One region of the Halobacillus sp. ABH2_015 genome, then DNA from elsewhere that is predicted to be linked to it. Evidence: riboswitches for the same ligand, from Rfam matches in the RefSeq annotation. Region 1 holds a riboswitch; each other region holds the start of a gene.
What was found. Region 1 has a riboswitch for S-adenosylmethionine ahead of ACXAD6_RS19720 (methionine biosynthesis PLP-dependent protein). Riboswitches for the same ligand answer to the same signal wherever they lie in the genome.
Positions count from the first base shown of each region.

Region 2: linked by a shared signal. The riboswitch ahead of ACXAD6_RS15070 (amino acid permease) and the one ahead of ACXAD6_RS19720 (methionine biosynthesis PLP-dependent protein) in region 1 are both predicted to bind S-adenosylmethionine.
Region 3: linked by a shared signal. The riboswitch ahead of ACXAD6_RS00190 (PLP-dependent aspartate aminotransferase family protein) and the one ahead of ACXAD6_RS19720 (methionine biosynthesis PLP-dependent protein) in region 1 are both predicted to bind S-adenosylmethionine.
Region 4: linked by a shared signal. The riboswitch ahead of ACXAD6_RS10145 (methionine ABC transporter ATP-binding protein) and the one ahead of ACXAD6_RS19720 (methionine biosynthesis PLP-dependent protein) in region 1 are both predicted to bind S-adenosylmethionine.

Region 1 is NZ_JBSWUG010000002.1:3,805,772-3,809,984, reverse strand. Features, by position in the region: gene ACXAD6_RS19735 (cytochrome d ubiquinol oxidase subunit II) at 1-477, shown strand, start outside; gene glsA (glutaminase A) at 572-1,540, shown strand; gene ACXAD6_RS19725 (DUF4385 domain-containing protein) at 1,530-1,976, shown strand; SAM riboswitch class I at 2,085-2,195, shown strand; gene ACXAD6_RS19720 (methionine biosynthesis PLP-dependent protein) at 2,299-3,414, shown strand; gene metC (cystathionine beta-lyase) at 3,411-4,213, shown strand, end outside.
Region 2 is NZ_JBSWUG010000002.1:2,868,958-2,873,170, reverse strand. Features, by position in the region: gene ACXAD6_RS15075 (cell wall-binding repeat-containing protein) at 1-1,256, shown strand, start outside; SAM riboswitch class I at 1,383-1,487, shown strand; gene ACXAD6_RS15070 (amino acid permease) at 1,574-2,983, shown strand; gene mmuM (homocysteine S-methyltransferase) at 2,949-3,899, shown strand; gene ACXAD6_RS15060 (LTA synthase family protein) at 4,173-4,213, shown strand, end outside.
Region 3 is NZ_JBSWUG010000002.1:23,389-27,601, reverse strand. Features, by position in the region: gene ACXAD6_RS00190 (PLP-dependent aspartate aminotransferase family protein) at 1-1,689, opposite strand, end outside; SAM riboswitch class I at 1,823-1,931, opposite strand; gene ACXAD6_RS00185 (trans-sulfuration enzyme family protein) at 2,008-3,153, opposite strand; gene ACXAD6_RS00180 (NUDIX hydrolase) at 3,212-3,811, opposite strand; gene ACXAD6_RS00175 (hypothetical protein) at 3,922-4,104, shown strand; gene ACXAD6_RS00170 (hypothetical protein) at 4,208-4,213, shown strand, end outside.
Region 4 is NZ_JBSWUG010000002.1:1,904,884-1,909,096, reverse strand. Features, by position in the region: gene ACXAD6_RS10155 (iron-containing alcohol dehydrogenase family protein) at 166-1,227, opposite strand; gene ACXAD6_RS10150 (carboxymuconolactone decarboxylase family protein) at 1,325-1,672, opposite strand; SAM riboswitch class I at 1,849-1,950, shown strand; gene ACXAD6_RS10145 (methionine ABC transporter ATP-binding protein) at 2,025-3,068, shown strand; gene ACXAD6_RS10140 (methionine ABC transporter permease) at 3,025-3,690, shown strand; gene ACXAD6_RS10135 (MetQ/NlpA family ABC transporter substrate-binding protein) at 3,725-4,213, shown strand, end outside.

The DNA.
Region 1 (4,213 bases):
TATGCCAAGGAAGCCGAAGATTGGGACGCGTATGATACCTTCCGGAAACATGCTCTTTGGCTCGGACCTGTCAGCATCGCCGTCGCTATGCTGACCATTGGAACGTTTCCTGAAGAAGCTGGTTGGATCGTTGATAATATTGAGCAGAACTGGCTCATCTTCGGTCTTTCCTTATTGTTTTTCCTGATCGGCTATGTTCTTTTGTTTTTGAAAAAACCGGACGGAAGAAAGGGACGGGCCCGACCTGCCGTCATCATGATCGTGCTGCAGTACGGATTCGCTATTTATGCCTACGGATCCGCCCACCTGCCGTACTTGATTTACCCGGATTTAACAGTCAGCGATGGGTTCACCAACGCGTCCACCTTCTATCCGATGCTGATCGTTTACGCCGTCGGGTTCGGAATTTTGATTCCAGCCTTCTATTTATTCTGGAGGTTGTTCCTGAAAGACCGGCGCTACTTAAAGCAGCAGTAAGCACATGCAGCCACTTCCCTGCGGGGATGGCTGCTCTTTTTTGTTTACCCACTTTCTGTAAAAGGGTACTGAACTACAAAAAAGGAGAAACGCTATGACAGAACTATCGAACTCCTATTTGGAAGAAGCCATTGAAGACAGCCGTCCCTATGCTTCTCAAGGAAAGGTGAATATGAACCTTCCTGATTACGGGGAGGCAAATAAAGACTACCTCGGCGTCAGCATCATCACGACAGACGGCTCGAGTTACAGCGCCGGGGATCATGATAAATACATTCCGATGCAGAGTACCTCAAAAGTCATCAGCTTGATGCTTGCTCTCCAGGACTTCGGAAAGGACCGTGTTTTTCAAACTGTAGGAATGGAGCCGATGGGAGATTTCTTCAATTCCATCAGCCAGCTGGAATCCTATGACACAAGCAAGCCTTTCAATCCGATGATTAACGCGGGCGCCATCGCTACAGCTTCCCTTATTAAAGGACAGAGCGTGGAAAACCGGTTCGACCGCTACATGAATTTCTTAAAGAAAATCACCAGCAACGATCATCTAGAAATGAGCGGTGAGATGTACGAAGCAGAAAAGGCGAACGGCTCGCGCAACCGTTCCCTCGCCTACTTTATGCACAGCACAGGAACCCTTGTGACCGATGTGGAAGAAGCGCTGGATTTATACTATCGTATGAATTCAGTCATGATGTGCTGTCATGACTTTGCCCGGGTCGGCTTGTTCCTTGCTAAAGGCGGTCTCGATCCAGATACGGAAGAAAGCTTGATTCCTGCCCACCACCTAAGAACCGTAAAAGCCATCATGATGACCTCCGGGATGTACAACTCCTCCGGTCACTACGCAGTCGAAGCTGGATTCCCGTGTAAAAGCGGAGTATCCGGGAGCATCATCGGTACGGTTCCTGGAAGAATGGGCATCGGTGTCGTCGGCCCTGCCATTGATGAAAAGGGAAACAGTACAGCCGGCGGCGCTTTGATCAAAAAAATGTCCAGGGACCTGAAATTAAATATGTTCGGCATAGAAAATACAGAAAGGACGAAGGACCATGCCTTTTGATTACGATCTGGATTTTGATTCCATTGATTTCAGAGAAGAACCCGGAAAATACCGCGTCGGGCGCGGAGAACAGGGGGTGCTTCTCGTCGAGCCCTACAAAAGTGAAATTCTGCAGCACTGGCGCTTCAAAACACCTGAGATCGCAAAAGAGTCGTCAGAAAAAATCTACGCCATGTTCGAAGAGTATAAGAAAAACGATGATTTTGTCGGCATGGATATGGCCCGTAAATTCCTCCAGATGGGGTATACACGCTCGCGACGGTACGCCAATTATAAAGGCGGAAAAAAATACGATGACGATGGAGATATCAATGACCGGGATATAGATGAGGAAAAAGCAGAATCAGCCCGGATTTTCGAAGAGAAATGGATCAAAGTCCGCGAAGATGAAGAATACCTTGAGAAAAAACGGGCCCACCAAAAGGAATACGGATAAAATCAGGACGTTCCGATTAAAAATTGGAAAATCTTCCGCATGCATATTGTCAAAACTTTCTGAGTAGTGTAGAGTAGTCATCAACATTTACATGAACTTACAATTATATTCTTATCAAGAGAGGCAGAGGGACTGGCCCTGTGAAGCCTCAGCAACCCCTGGTATCGACCAGAAGGGTGCTAACTCCAGCAAGTTGTTGATCAACTTGAAAGATAAGAAGAAGCCTTGGATATCCAGGACGCCTTCTTCTTAGAGAAGGCGTCCTTTTTGTTTTCACACTGCTTCCTCTCTTGATCGGTTCATAAACGAAAGGAGTATTTTTATGTGTCACACGGAAACAAAATTCGTCCAGACAGGAAACCAGCGGAACGAACCGTATGGAGCGATCAACCCACCGGTTTACTTTTCCACCCCTTACCGGCACCCAGGGCTCGGGGAATCTACAGGGTTTGATTATACGCGGACGGGCAACCCGACAAGAAAAATCCTGGAAGCCTCCATCGCCGATATCGAAGAAGGTGATGCAGGTTTTGCCTTCAGTTCCGGAATGTCCGCCATCCAGACCGTCCTCTCTCTTTTCCGCGAAGGAGATGAAATTCTCGTATCCGAAGATTTATATGGAGGGACCTACCGCTTATTTGAACATATGAAGGAGCGTTACCGTCTGCAGTTTACCTACCTGGAAAACGAAAAGCTGAATGACCTGCCTTCTTATGTGACCGAACGTACGAAAGCCGTTTACATTGAAACTCCGACAAATCCGCTCATGCACCAAACCGACATCAGGCAGATGGCCGGACTAGCAGAAAAACAAGACCTCCTGCTGATAGTCGACAACACCCTTTATACACCAGTTCTCCAGCAGCCGCTGAAGGAAGGAGCGGACGTCGTCATTCACAGCGCGACGAAATACCTGGCCGGACATAACGATGTTCTGGCCGGACTGCTTGTCAGTAAAGGCGCAGACATCAGCGAAAAGCTCGCTTTTCATCAAAATACATCCGGAGCTGTCCTGTCGCCGTTTGACTCCTGGCTCGTCATGCGCGGCATGAAAACCCTGCCTCTACGAATGAGGCAGCATGAAGGCAACGCGAAAGCCGTCGTTCAATTCTTGGAGGATCATCCATGTGTGAGTGATATTTTCTACCCAGGAAAAGGCGGCATGGTGTCCTTCCGACTAAAGGAAGAAGCCTGGATCGATCCTTTTCTAAGAGGATTGAATTTAATCAGTTTCGCGGAAAGTCTCGGAGGTGTGGAAAGCTTCATCACCTACCCCGCCACCCAGACCCACGCCGATATCCCTGAAGAAGAACGCGTCCGCTACGGCGTGTGCAATAAACTGCTCCGTTTTTCCGTAGGCGTGGAGCACATCGATGATCTTTTGAGAGATCTTCAATCTACTTTGAGTCAATTACCTAAGGAGGAATCCGTCCAATGAATACCCATTCCCTGCAGACCCGCCTGCTTCACAACGACCAGAAGTTCGATCCGCAGACCGGAGCGGTGAGTGTCCCGATCCAACAGGCCTCAACCTTTCACCAACAGGATTTTGACACACCGGGGGATTACGACTACAGCCGGTCGGGAAACCCGACAAGAACAGCGTTGGAAGAGACGATCGCCGGCCTTGAAAACGGCACGAAAGGCTTTGCTTTCGCCTCCGGAATGGCAGCGATTTCCACAGCGTTCATGCTTTTATCCAAAGGGGATCACATCGTTATAACCAAGGACGTATACGGGGGGACTTTCCGAATGATCCACGATGTTCTCCACCGCTTTGGAATCGATCACACCTTTGTTGACATGACCGATCTTCATGAAGTGGCTACAGCCATAAAGCCGAATACGAAGCTGTTATATATTGAAACTCCTTCCAATCCAACACTTGAAATCACTGATATAAGGGCAGTGGCAAAACTCGCCAAAGCGAACAACTGCCTCACCTTTGTCGATAACACCTTTATGACACCAGCCCTGCAGCGTCCGCTCGACCTTGGCGCCGATCTTGTCCTCCATAGTGCAACGAAGTTCATTGCCGGACACAGTGATGTCGTTGCCGGCTTAGCTGTGACCAACAGGGAAGATGTCGCAGAGGCTCTTTCTTTTCTACAGAATTCTTTCGGATCTATTCTGGGCGCACACGATTGCTGGCTCGTGCTCCGCGGCCTGAAGACACTCCACTGCCGAATCACCCAATCATCTCAATCAGCGGCAAAAGTCGCAGAAGCTTTATCCAG
Region 2 (4,213 bases), 940 kb from region 1:
CCCTTGTCACTCTGGACCTAACAGGGCAGCAGGTGTGGGAGGCTCTTGAAAATGCAGTGAGCGACATTGAGAATACCGGCGGCCGTTTTGCTCATGTATCGGGAATGCAATATACGTTCGATCGCTCAAATGAAGCAGGAGACCGTATCGTTAATGTCAAAGTGAAAACAGAGGATGGATATGAAGCGCTTGATTTGGACAAAGAATACACGGTGGCTACGAACGCCTTTATCGCTGCAGGTGGCGATGGATATGAAACATTCAAGGAAGCCAAGGATGCCGGTAAGATGACAGAATTATTCTTTGTAGACTATGAAGTATTCAATGAATACCTGGAAGAGCAGGGCACGGTTTCTCCTGATGAAGAATCCCGTATTGTTGAAAAAACGACAGAACGTGTGAGCGGAGAGGATCGTTACCAAACAGCCGTTGAGATTTCTAAAAAAGGCTGGGATTCTGCTGACACAGTCGTCATTGCCCGGGGAGATGAGTTTGCGGATGCTCTTGCCGGTGCTCCTCTTGCCTATAAGGAAGATGCGCCGATCCTTTTGACAAAGTCCGGAAACTTGAACAGTGAAGTAGCTGCGGAAATCAAGCGCCTGGGTGCTGAAAAAGCGATTATTCTTGGAGGGACCGGTGCCGTTTCTGAATATGTGAAGTACAAATTATCAGGAATGGGTGTCGACGTAGATCGCATCTCTGGGAAAACGCGCTTTGACACGGCAGCCAATATTGCCGCCCGCCTTGACGGAAACCCTGAGAATGTAGTTGTAGCAGATGGATTCAACTATCCGGATGCTCTGGCTGTGGCTCCTTATGCGGCGAAGGAAGGCTACCCGATTCTCCTTTCTAAAACAGATGAGCTGCCATCCATCACCAAAACAGCTCTTGCTGACTTTGAACAGAGCATTGTTGTAGGTGGAACGAATGCCATTTCTGAAGAGGTCGAAGCGATGCTTCCTGACGCTTCCCGTTACAGCGGTAAGACTCGTTATGAAACAGCCTCTACCATTGCAGAACAGCTGGGTGTGCAGGAAGGGAAGACATTCGTAGCGAATGGTCAGAACTTCGCTGACGCTTTAGCGGGCTCTGTTCTGGCTGCGAAGGAAGAAGCGTCCATGCTCCTTGTTAAGCCGGATCAGCTTCCGGAATCCACAAAAGAGACGATTGGAAAGCTTGAAATCAACAACTTCCAGGTGCTCGGCGGTACAAATGCTGTCAGCGATGAAGTGGCAGAGCAATTGGAACAGAAATAAGCATATGAGTATGAGTGAAAAGCCTCTGGTTATGAACCAGGGGCTTTTCATTTGGATGGTATGAAGGATAGAATATTGAAAATAAATTGACAATTATGATTAAGACTAGTAGAGTTATAAAAAAATATCTTATCCAGAGAGGTGGAGGGACTGGCCCTTGGAAGCCTCAGCAGCAGGTCTGTGAAGATACTGTGCTAATTCCAGCGGGTGAACAATCCTGATCGATAAGAGACTTCCATCTATTATTTGTCAGTTGACGCACTCATTCAAGGGTGCGTTTTTTAATTGTTTGCCCACCATCACAAGGGGGGAGACAAATGGAATATCAATTTAAGAGAGAAATGAAAACAAGACACCTGGTGATGCTTTCACTGGGAGGAGTTATCGGTACGGGACTGTTTTTAAGCTCAGGGTACACCATCCAGCAGGCCGGTCCGTTCGGGACAATCCTAGCCTATTTGATTGGTGCTTTGGTCGTGTATCTGGTGATGCTCTGTTTAGGAGAGCTGGCCGTTCATAACCCTGAAACAGGGGCTTTTCATACATACGCTCATAACTACATAGGGCCGGGGACAGGCTTTACTGTAGCATGGCTGTACTGGCTGACGTGGACGGTAGCTCTCGGGTCAGAATTTACAGCTGCCGGGCTCTTGATGCAGCGGTGGTTTCCCGATGTAAGTGTGTGGATTTGGAGTGCGTTGTTCGCCGCTCTTATTTTCGGATTCAATGCCTTTAGTGTGAAATTTTTTGCGGAGGCAGAATTTTGGTTTTCCTCTGTCAAAGTGGCAGCCATTGTCCTTTTTATCATTATCGGATTCGGGGCCGCCTTTGGGTGGATACAGCTGTCGGGGTCAGAACCGGCTCCATTCTTTTCAAATCTTACGAGTGAGGGCTTGTTTCCAAATGGTATAACGGCAATCTTCATGACGATGCTTGCTGTCAATTTTGCTTTTTCCGGTACAGAATTGATTGGGATTGCCGCAGGGGAAACGCAGGATCCAGCGAGAACCATCCCGACGGCAATTCGGACAACGGTGGCACGGTTGATTATTTTCTTCATTGGGACCATTGCCATTTTATCCATCTTTCTTCCAAGTGAGGCGGCAGGGGTTGTGGAAAGTCCGTTTGTCGCAGTCCTTGACCGCATCGGTATTCCTTATGCGGCCGATGTCATGAACTTTGTCATATTAACAGCCATCCTTTCCGCAGCCAACTCCGGATTATACGCGTCGGCCCGGATGCTGTGGTCACTGGCGGACAAGGATACCATCTCCCCGGTGTTTGCGAAGCTGACAAAAAAGGGAGTTCCTTTGACAGCGATCATCTTTAGTATGCTTGGCGGCGGTCTGGCGCTGCTATCCAGTATCATCGCCCCGTATACCGTTTACATCATTCTGGTATCGATCTCAGGGCTGGCTGTAGTCGTCGTTTGGATGAGCATCAGCGCTTCCCACTTCCTTTTCCGGCGGGCGCACCGGCGGGCAGAAGGAAATGATAGTGATTTATCCTACAAAGCCCCGTGGTACCCGGTGGTCCCGATTGCGGCTTTTCTTCTATGCCTGGCATCCTGTATCGGCATTGCCTTTGATCCGACACAGCGGATCGCCTTGTACTGTGGGGGTCCGTTCATTGCATTCTGCTATGCGGCTTATTATGTGAGAGAATCTATGAAAAAGAAAAGGGGAGTAAAACATGTCCAACAAACAAAATCTATCCAATCCCATTGAATCTCTTTTGGAAAAACAATCGATGGTTCTCCTGGACGGGGCTTTGGCAACGGAACTGGAATCATACGGATGCGAGCTTGATGATCCTTTATGGTCCGCAAAAGTGCTGTTGGAAAAACCTGAAGCGATCAAAGATGTGCATGCCTCCTACTACAGAGCGGGAGCAGACATCAGCATCACCGCAAGCTACCAGGCGACGACTGATGGTTTTGCCCAAAGGGGCTTATCAGAAGAAGAGGCTGTCACTCTTATTAAAAAAACGGTCACGCTTGCCGGGGAAGCACGGGACGAAGTGTGGAGGGAAAATCTTGAGCGGCCAAGGCCGCTTACAGCTGCTTCTGTCGGACCCTATGGTGCCTATTTAGCGGATGGCTCGGAGTATTCCGGTCATTACGGCGTCACGGATCAGGTTTTATTTGATTTTCACCAACCACGTATTCAAGCACTTGTTGAAGCGGGTGCTGACGTTTTAGCGGTTGAAACGCTGCCTTCTCTGCAGGAAGCAAAGGTGATCGGTTCAATTTTACAGGAGTATCCATCTGCGTCTGCATGGATTTCTTTTACGTTAAAAGATGGTCAATCGATCAGTGAGGGTACTCCGCTCAAGGAGGTCGCTTCAGCGTTGGAGGGTAATACACATGTGGCTGCTATAGGTGTGAACTGTGCGCCTCTGGAACATGCGGCGGAAGCTTTACAAGAGTTGAACCGCTGTTCGAGCAAGCCGCTGATCGTCTATCCAAACTCCGGGGAAGATTATGATCCGGAAACGAAGACGTGGCATGGGTCTGCCAGTCGGCTTGACTTTCATGAGCAGTCCAAACTCTGGTACGAGCATGGAGCAAGGATCATCGGTGGCTGCTGCAGAACGACGCCCGCCCATATAAAAAAGCTCGCAGACATGTGGAAATCAGAGTGAATAACAGAATCTTTTCAAGCGCCTTTTGAAGCCATGCTGATGAAGCGGCCTTATTCTACCTTATTTACATTAAGTTTACATAAACTTTACATTTGGGTAGAATAATAGAGAGGTGTTTATATGAAAGATTCGATGAAACGTTTACTAACCAGTTATTTCTTTTACTTTTTTATTATGATTTCCTTGAAGTTTATAATTTTGCGTTATCTGCTTCTTCAAGATACGAGTATTTGGGCAGGAATTTGGTATGATGCTTCGTTTATCTTGATTTTTATGGCTCTCATTGAGCTTGTCTTTAAGCGGGGCAAAGCGGC
Region 3 (4,213 bases), 3.8 Mb from region 1:
TTCACTGGCGATTTCCGCTGCTTTTGGAGAAATGACCCCTTCCTGGAGCCAGAACACACCAGGCTGGATGTCCGCTGCTTCCCGGGCAATCTCAATGGCGGCCTCAGGGCTGCGGAACACCTGGACGACGTCGATGCTGAATGGGATCGATCTCAAATCCGGGTAAGCTTTCTCGCCAAGCACCTCCTCCTCCCGAGGGTTCACCGGGACGATCTGATACCCGAGCCGCTGCATTTTTCTTGCGAGTCGGTGACTCGGACGGGAAGGCTTTCCACTGAGACCGACGACAGCCAGGCGTTTCGGACGTGTTTCTCCTCCTTCTGTAATCTTCGCAGAGCTGAGCGCCCACTTGATGACTCCTTCATCATTCTCTGTGATTGCCCGCTTTCCGGAATCATTGCCTGTTGCCTTGGCAATGGCCCGATCCAGGTCATTGATTAAATCCTTGCTGGATTCGAGTCCGATGGAAAGACGAATCAGCTCTTCCGTCACTCCGGTCGCCGCAAGCTCTTCAACAGAAAGCTGCTGGTGGGTCGTGGACGCCGGGTGGATGATCAGAGATTTCGCATCGCCGACATTGGCGACATGGGACCACAACGAGATGTTGTTGATCACCTGACTCCCAGCTTCTCTGCCTCCTTTGATTCCAAATACGACAATGGAACCATAGCCGCCCTCTAAATATTGATTGGCCAGTTCATGGGCCGGATGGTTTTTCAAGCCGGGGTAGGAAACCCACTCCACATCGGGGTGTTCCGCCAAGTATTCAGCCACTTCCCGGGCATTATCTGAATGACGTTCCACCCGCAGATGTAGCGTTTCAAGTCCCTGGAGCAGAAGGAAAGCGTTCTGCGGACTGAGGCAGGAGCCAAAGTCACGAAGCAGCTGGACCCTGAGTTTTGTAATGTAGGCGAGCGTGCCGAAATCGGCTGTATAAACGATCCCGTTGTAGCTCGGATCCGGCTCTGTGAAAACAGGGAACTTTCCATTGCCCCAGTCAAACTGCCCGCCGTCGACAACGACGCCGCCGATAGCTGTTCCATGGCCACCAATCCATTTCGTGGCCGAATGGACGACAATGTCAGCTCCGTGTTCAATCGGACGGCACGTGTAAGGTGTGGCAAACGTGTTATCTACAATCAGCGGGATTTTATTTTCGTGGGCAATAGCGGACACTTTCTCAAAATCAAGCACGTGAAGACTCGGGTTGCCGATGGTCTCAGCGAATACAGCCTTCGTATTCTCATTGATGGCCTGTCTGAAATTGTCCGGATCGACCGGGTCAACAAAATGAACATTAATGCCATACCGCGGTAAAGTGTTGGCGAATAAATTATAAGTTCCGCCGTATAAATTGGATGCTGCCACGACTTCATCTCCTGCACCAGCTACATTCAAAATGGCCAGGGCAATGGCGGACATGCCTGAAGCCGTCGCTACCGAGGCTACTCCGCCTTCCAGAAGAGCCATGCGTTTTTCGAATACGTCCACCGTCGGATTTCCGAGCCGGGAGTAAATATTCCCCGGTTCATCGAGGGCAAAAAGGCTCTGGGCGTGATCGGTATCATGAAACACATAGGATGTGGTCTGGTAAATCGGAACGGCCCTTGAACCGGTCGTAGGATCTGGTGACTGTCCACCGTGCAGAGAAATGGTATCAATATCGTAGCCTTCAAAAGAGTTGGTCATTGTATGTCCTCCTAAAGTTTATTATTCTCATCATTTTAATCAGTTTTAAAAAGAAAGTGGTCCTTACAGCGTCTATATCCATGCAAAAAGCCCTCTTCCATATAAGAAGAGGGCTGAACGTACTGTTATCCTCCTCTTATCTACCAGATCCATGATCTGTAGGACTTGGCACCTTTTCAAACCGATGTTTGAAGGTTGCCGGGCTTCACAGGGCCTATTCCCTCAGCCGCTCTTAATAAGAGTACTAGTTATTTAATTTTGATTATGATGTGAATTATAGCTGACCATCTGCATCAATGTCAATAACATTCTGAATTTTTATTTTATTGAAGCGTCAATGGTTCTTTTCAGCTGATGAATGATATCTTCATCGCTCTCAATTCCTATGGATAAGCGGATGACGTAATCGTTCACTCCGATTTTTTCACGTTCTGTTTCTGACAGAGCCCTGTGTGACGTACGGACAGGGTAGGACACAGTTGTCTGGACACCAGCGAGTGTCGGTGCAATTTTGATCCATCCAAGAGATTTGAAAAAGGCTTCCACATCCACGCTCTCATTGAGCTCGATGGTAACAATCGCTCCATGACCACGTTCAGATACGTATTCAGGATAAAACACCTTTTTAACCCCACTATGCTCCCGAAGTGCCTCTGCAACACTTTTTGCATTCGCAGACTGTTGTTTCATCCGGAGTGCAAGGGTTTTGGCCCCTCTCTGGGTCAACCAAGCTTCAAACGGACTTAAATTTGCTCCAAGAGTCACGATTTTCTGGGCTGCTTTGGAAATCAATGCTTCCGAACCGGCAAGGACGCCGCACGTGACATCACTATGACCGCCTATGTATTTCGTTGCACTGTGCACAACAAGGTCCACTCCATACTGATAGGGCTGGACAAGATAGGGGGTGGCGAATGTATTATCCACCATCGTCTTTATGCCGTGTTTTTGAGCGAGACTGCTCAGACCTTTCAAGTCTTCCACGCGTAGGAACGGGTTGGAAATCGATTCCGTATAAAGCAGATGGGTATGAGGCTGGATGGATTTCTCCACCTCGTCCAAATTGTTAAAGGATACCATGGTGACGTCGATTCCGAAGGATGGCAGTTCTTTAGTCAGGAGTTTGTGCGTACCTCCATACACATCTTCTGCGGCTACAATATGGCCTCCGGGTTCAACAGCCGCCAGAATGCCTGCAAGGATGGCTGACATTCCTGAGGAGGAAGCGACTCCAGATGGAGCACCTTCGAGCTCAGCAACCGTTCCCGCAAGTTCATCGGTATTCGGATTTTTTTCTCTTGTATATAAGTATGGACTTTCCCCTTCATAGTAACTTTCCAGATGGTCCAGGTCCTTGAAGGTAAAGGCGGATGTCTGATAAATCGGTGTCGTCTTGCTGTTATGCACCTGTGATTGATCCTGTTTATGGTGGACAATTTTTGTTTCAAAGCTTGGGTGTGTCATTCGTCGACTCCTTTCTGATCACTTAATCAAAAATTATATCGATGGAGAGGTGTTATTGTCAAAGTTTTTCGACATATTCAGACAAAGCCTTCAGCAACTGGCTTTGATAGGCAGGGGTATGAGGAACAAATGATTCCGCCTTCATAGTTTCTGATTCCCCGGTGCAAATCGAAACACCTGCAGCCACTTCCCTCTCTCCCGTCATTAAGAAGGATAACTGATCCAGAGGGATGGCAAGAACGTCAGCCACTTCAACTCCCACCGGCATATCCCCGCCAGGCCAATGATAGAAAAACAACCGGCAGATTTCCCGGTCCACCTTGTCTTTCCCAATCAATTCCTCCTTCACATATCCTGCCGGTGTTAAAGCAGAACGTTCCAGTGACAGCCCCAATTCTTCCTGAATTTCGCGCAGTCCCCCTTTCATCAATCCCTCTCCTGCTTCGATGTGTCCGGCGGCCGTTATATCATATAAGCCGGGATAATCTTCTTTATCAAAGGCCCTTTTCTGCATCAGCACATGCCACTTTGTATCGACTTTCTTTACAAACCAGCAGTGAAACGTTTCGTGCCAGTCTCCATCTCTGTGAACCTCCCCGCGGACCTTGACACCCGTTTTTTCTTCCTTTTCATTAAAAATATCCAGCATTTCCTCCATCTCTTAAGCCCCTCTCCCTATATACGGATCTTTCTGTGATTACGATCTATGATATCCAGAAGTTTAATTTAACAGCAAGGAGGAAATCTTAAACAAAAGGAGGTGGAACGATGAGCGAAAAGAAAACACGCCGCGCCCGTGTCGAACGATCGAATGAGGCGGCAGAAGCTTTTAACCGGTCAGCAAAATTCAATCAGGCTTTCTCCCACGAACCCCCGCAAGCCTTACAGGAAGATCATAACCATTCGGAAGGAGACTCCCTGCTCCACCATTACTCCGATGACGAAAAATGACCTGCGTTTATCCGCGGGTTATTTTTATGACCTCTCAAAAATATAGAAAATTCTGTTAGTATAGAAGGGAGCGTGACAAGCATGATGAAAGGGTGAATTCACCATGGGG
Region 4 (4,213 bases), 1.9 Mb from region 1:
CTCATCTGGATGTTCGCGTCCGGCTGACGGGTGGATGCCTGCCGCGGTCCCGGCCTGTGCTGACTTGGGCAGGAAATATAAATCGTTGTATGGAGTAGCTTCACTTGGGTATGCTCTTCCATACCAAGGAACAAGAAGATTGAAAATGGTTAACCGCATCAGCGGTTAACCATTTTCAATCTGGGTCATCGCTTCCTCCACTTGAGCGGCATCCATGACGTTCATTAATCGGATGGATTCCCCCGGTTTTACAGCATGCTCCGCTGTTATGGAGATGGCTTCTGCCTTGTTGGTCAAGTTGAAGTCATCGAGGGTTACCGGCAGGTTCATCTCCTGGTAATAAGGGGTGAGTGCTTCAATTTCATCAAAGCGGCCTTCCAGAGCAAGCTGGACGAGAATACCATAAGCCACTTTTTCTCCGTGAAGGAAAGCGTGGGTTTCCGGTACTTTGGTCAAGCCGTTATGGATTGAATGGGCTCCGGCGATTCTTCCATAACTATCCCCGTATCCACCGACCATACCGCCAGCCATAATAATGGTTTCCACAACTCTCATGAAGGCAGGTATGACGGCTTGCTGACGAACGGCTTCCACAGCTTCTGTACCATCTTGTATGAGAACATCCCTGCATAATCCGGCCGCGTGCAGCGCAATGTCTACGGAAATCGGTTTGGAGGCGAGAGACCTCGTGAGAACATCCGCTTCATACCATTTGGCGAGCGTATCGCCGATGCCGGCCCTGAGATAAGGTTCCGGGGCACGAACGAGCAGATCAGGCTCTACAAGCAGCATCCATGTACTACGTGGATAAATAATGTATTCCTCAAAATTCCCTTCATCATCGTAAAACACACTGAGCGGCGTCCAAGGTGCGCAGTTTGAGGCTAGTGTAGGAATGAGCACGACTGGAATATTCAATTGATCGGCACAGGCTTTTCCGAGATCAAGGACCTTTCCGCCTCCGATGCTGATCAAGACGTCACAGTCCCGCAGGGCTTCACTGAGACGCATGACCTCTTTATGGGAGCACTCCCCGTTATAGGCTTCCGATTGGACCGGCATCGTCAGCTTTGGAAAATAGGGCTGAGCAGCCTTCCACGACTGCTCACCGTGAATGATTCCTGCTTTTGCAAAGGCCTGGTTTTCCAACAATTCCGGTATATTCCTTAAAATTCCAGGATCAGCTTTATAAATCGCAGGTGCTCCTTGTACAGTTACGTTTTTCATGGTTGATCACCTCTGGTAATGATATAGCCATCATTATCCAGATGACAGAATAATATGTCAATAACAAAACCGGGAGCAGGCCCCCCGGTTTTGCAGCTTAACGGTTTCGGAATTCCTGAAGAATGTTCAGACCTGTGGTGACGGCCTGACTCATGGCAGAGCCCCCGCCGTAAGCAGCTGATACACCCATCGTTTCATAAATTTCCTTGTCCGAACAATCTGCTTCGACGCACTGATCCATGTGATAGGCAATACTGGCTTCATCTCCATCTTTCACACTGATGGCAAGAGCCATTAAGTGCTTGGTACCTTTGCTGAGTTCTCCGTCTTCAAAGAACGAGCCGGTAAAGTGATTGTATTCTTTTGTGGCCTCCGGCAGGTGTTCGGTCAGGGTTTCAATGCCATTTCTATATTCTTTAAGCAGGTCTTCTCCTTGTTTGTTCATTCTTTCACTCTCCCTTTTCTTTGTTATTCCTTTTATTCCTTCCTCTTCCAGTCACTTAAACAACGTAATAGGCTTCCCGGCACATCCCTGTCCATTAATGAAATGTTGGGAAAATTGTTTACAAATGCAGAATGATGCGTTAAAGTTGTAAATCATAAACGAATAGCAACAACTAATTCTTATCAAGAGTGACTGAGGGAAAGGCCCGTAGACGTCACAGCAACCTTCCATGTGGAGTGGTGCTAAATCCGCCGGAATGATATTCCGGGAGATAAGAGTTTGGCTGATAGTTATGCGAAACTCTCTTCTTGATAAGGAAGAGAGTTTTTTTATTAGGTAAAGGAGGACGGTTATGATTTCCATCCAGGAGCTCAGTAAAATTTACACATCCAAGAAAAAACAGGTGATCGGGGTGGACAAGGTTTCTCTCGATATTCAGGAGGGGGAAATCTATGGAATCGTCGGATACAGTGGAGCTGGTAAGAGTACACTCCTCCGATGCATGAACATATTGGAACGCCCGACATCAGGAGAGGTTTATATCGATGGGATCGATCTGCTTTCTCTCTCCAAAAAGGACCTTAGAAAAGCACGACAGTCCATCGGCATGATTTTCCAGGGGTTCCACCTTGCTATGGGGAAAACGGTTTTGGAGAACGTGGCCTTTGCTTTGAAAGCGGCCGGTAAACCAAAACAGGAGCGCAATGATCGTGCCAGGCGTCTGTTGGAACTTGTAGGTCTTAGCGATAAAGCCGATCAGTACCCCGCTCAATTGAGTGGAGGGCAGAAGCAGCGGGTCAGTATTGCCCGGGCACTGGCCAACGATCCTAAAGTGCTGCTGTGCGATGAAGCAACTTCCGCACTCGATCCGAACACGACACAGTCGATCCTGAAACTATTAAAGAAAATCAACCGGGAGCTTGGACTGACCATTGTATTGATTACACACGAAATGGAAGTGGTGAAAGAAATCTGCGACCGTTGTGCGGTCATGGAAGAAGGAAAAGTGGTAGAACAGGGGGCGGCCTACGAAATTTTCGCCTCTCCTCAAAATGCTTTGACAAAGCGGTTTATTCGAACAGTGATCGATTTCCATGTTCCGGAAGAACTGCTGAAAAACAGCCGCGGCACCATTGTCCAGATGAAGTTTACCGGCGGACAGGCGGGAGATACGGTTGTGTCGGATCTGCTTCAGAACTATAAAATCAAGGGAAACATCCTGCATGGAAATGTGGATTATATACAGGAAAAAGCCCTCGGTACATTTGTTATGGAATTAACCGGTGACCCGCAGGAAGTCGGGAGAGCTGTGGAAAATCTGAAAACGATACTGGATGAAGTGGAGGTGCTGAATCATGATCGATCAGCTGATCAACCTGTGGCCCGAGCTGAATAAATCATTTATGGAAACATTGATCATGGTAGGGATCGGACTTGGCGTAGCCGTTATCGCCGGTCTGCCTCTGGGGTTGCTGCTATTTGTTACCGACCGTGACTTGTTTTTGGAAAACAAATGGATCAAAGGAGCTGTGGGCATTTTTGTAAACCTTGTCCGTTCCATTCCATTTATCATCCTGCTTGTGTTTTTATTCCCATTTACTAATTTTCTTTTAGGTACGACAACAGGACCGATTGCCGCCTCCGTTGCTTTATCGGCCGCAGCGATTCCTTTTTATGCAAGAATTGTAGAATCATCCGCCAGGGATATTGATAAAGGCGTCATAGAAGCGGCTATCGCATGTGGGGCTTCCCCATGGCTGATTATTAAAGATATCATTTTTCCTGAAATCAAGCCGGGCTTGATCAGTGGTTTAACGATAACAGCCATCAGCTTGATCGGGTATTCCGCAATGGCCGGCGCAATTGGCGGTGGAGGGATCGGCGACCTCGCCATCCGGTACGGGTATTACCGTTATGATAATTTCGTCATGTTTACAACGGTTATTGTGTTGATCGTCCTTGTTCAGGTAGTCCAGTACGCTGGGGATTTCCTGGCAAAAACAGTGAAAAAAAGTTAACCCAAGACGAAACGAAGTTCAGGAGGAAGATAAAATGAAAAAAATCGTAACCTTGTTTGCAGCTTTAACAATCATTACTTTTTTGTCTGCCTGTGGTGGCGGAGAAGAAAATGCAGATGCAGAAGAGAAGAAAACCATCCGCTTTGGAGCTACATCCGGTCCTTACAGTGATATGGTCACCGAAGCGATTGCTCCGCTGCTGGAGGAGAAAGGCTATGAAGTAACCAATAAAGAGTTTACGGATTATGTGCAGCCTAACAAAGCGTTAGCCAATGGTGATCTGGATGCTAACCTGTTCCAGCACAAAATCTATTTAGAGTCCTTTGCCGAAGAACACAACCTGGATCTGTCCGAGGTCATTGTTGTTCCAACAGCACCTATGGGTATTTATTCCAGTGAGTATCAGAATATCGATGGTGTTGAAACAGGCAGTACGCTGGGGATTCCCAATGACCCGACGAACCTGGCCCGAGCGCTGATCATTCTTGAAGATGAAGGTCTGGTCACTTTGAAGGAAGATGTA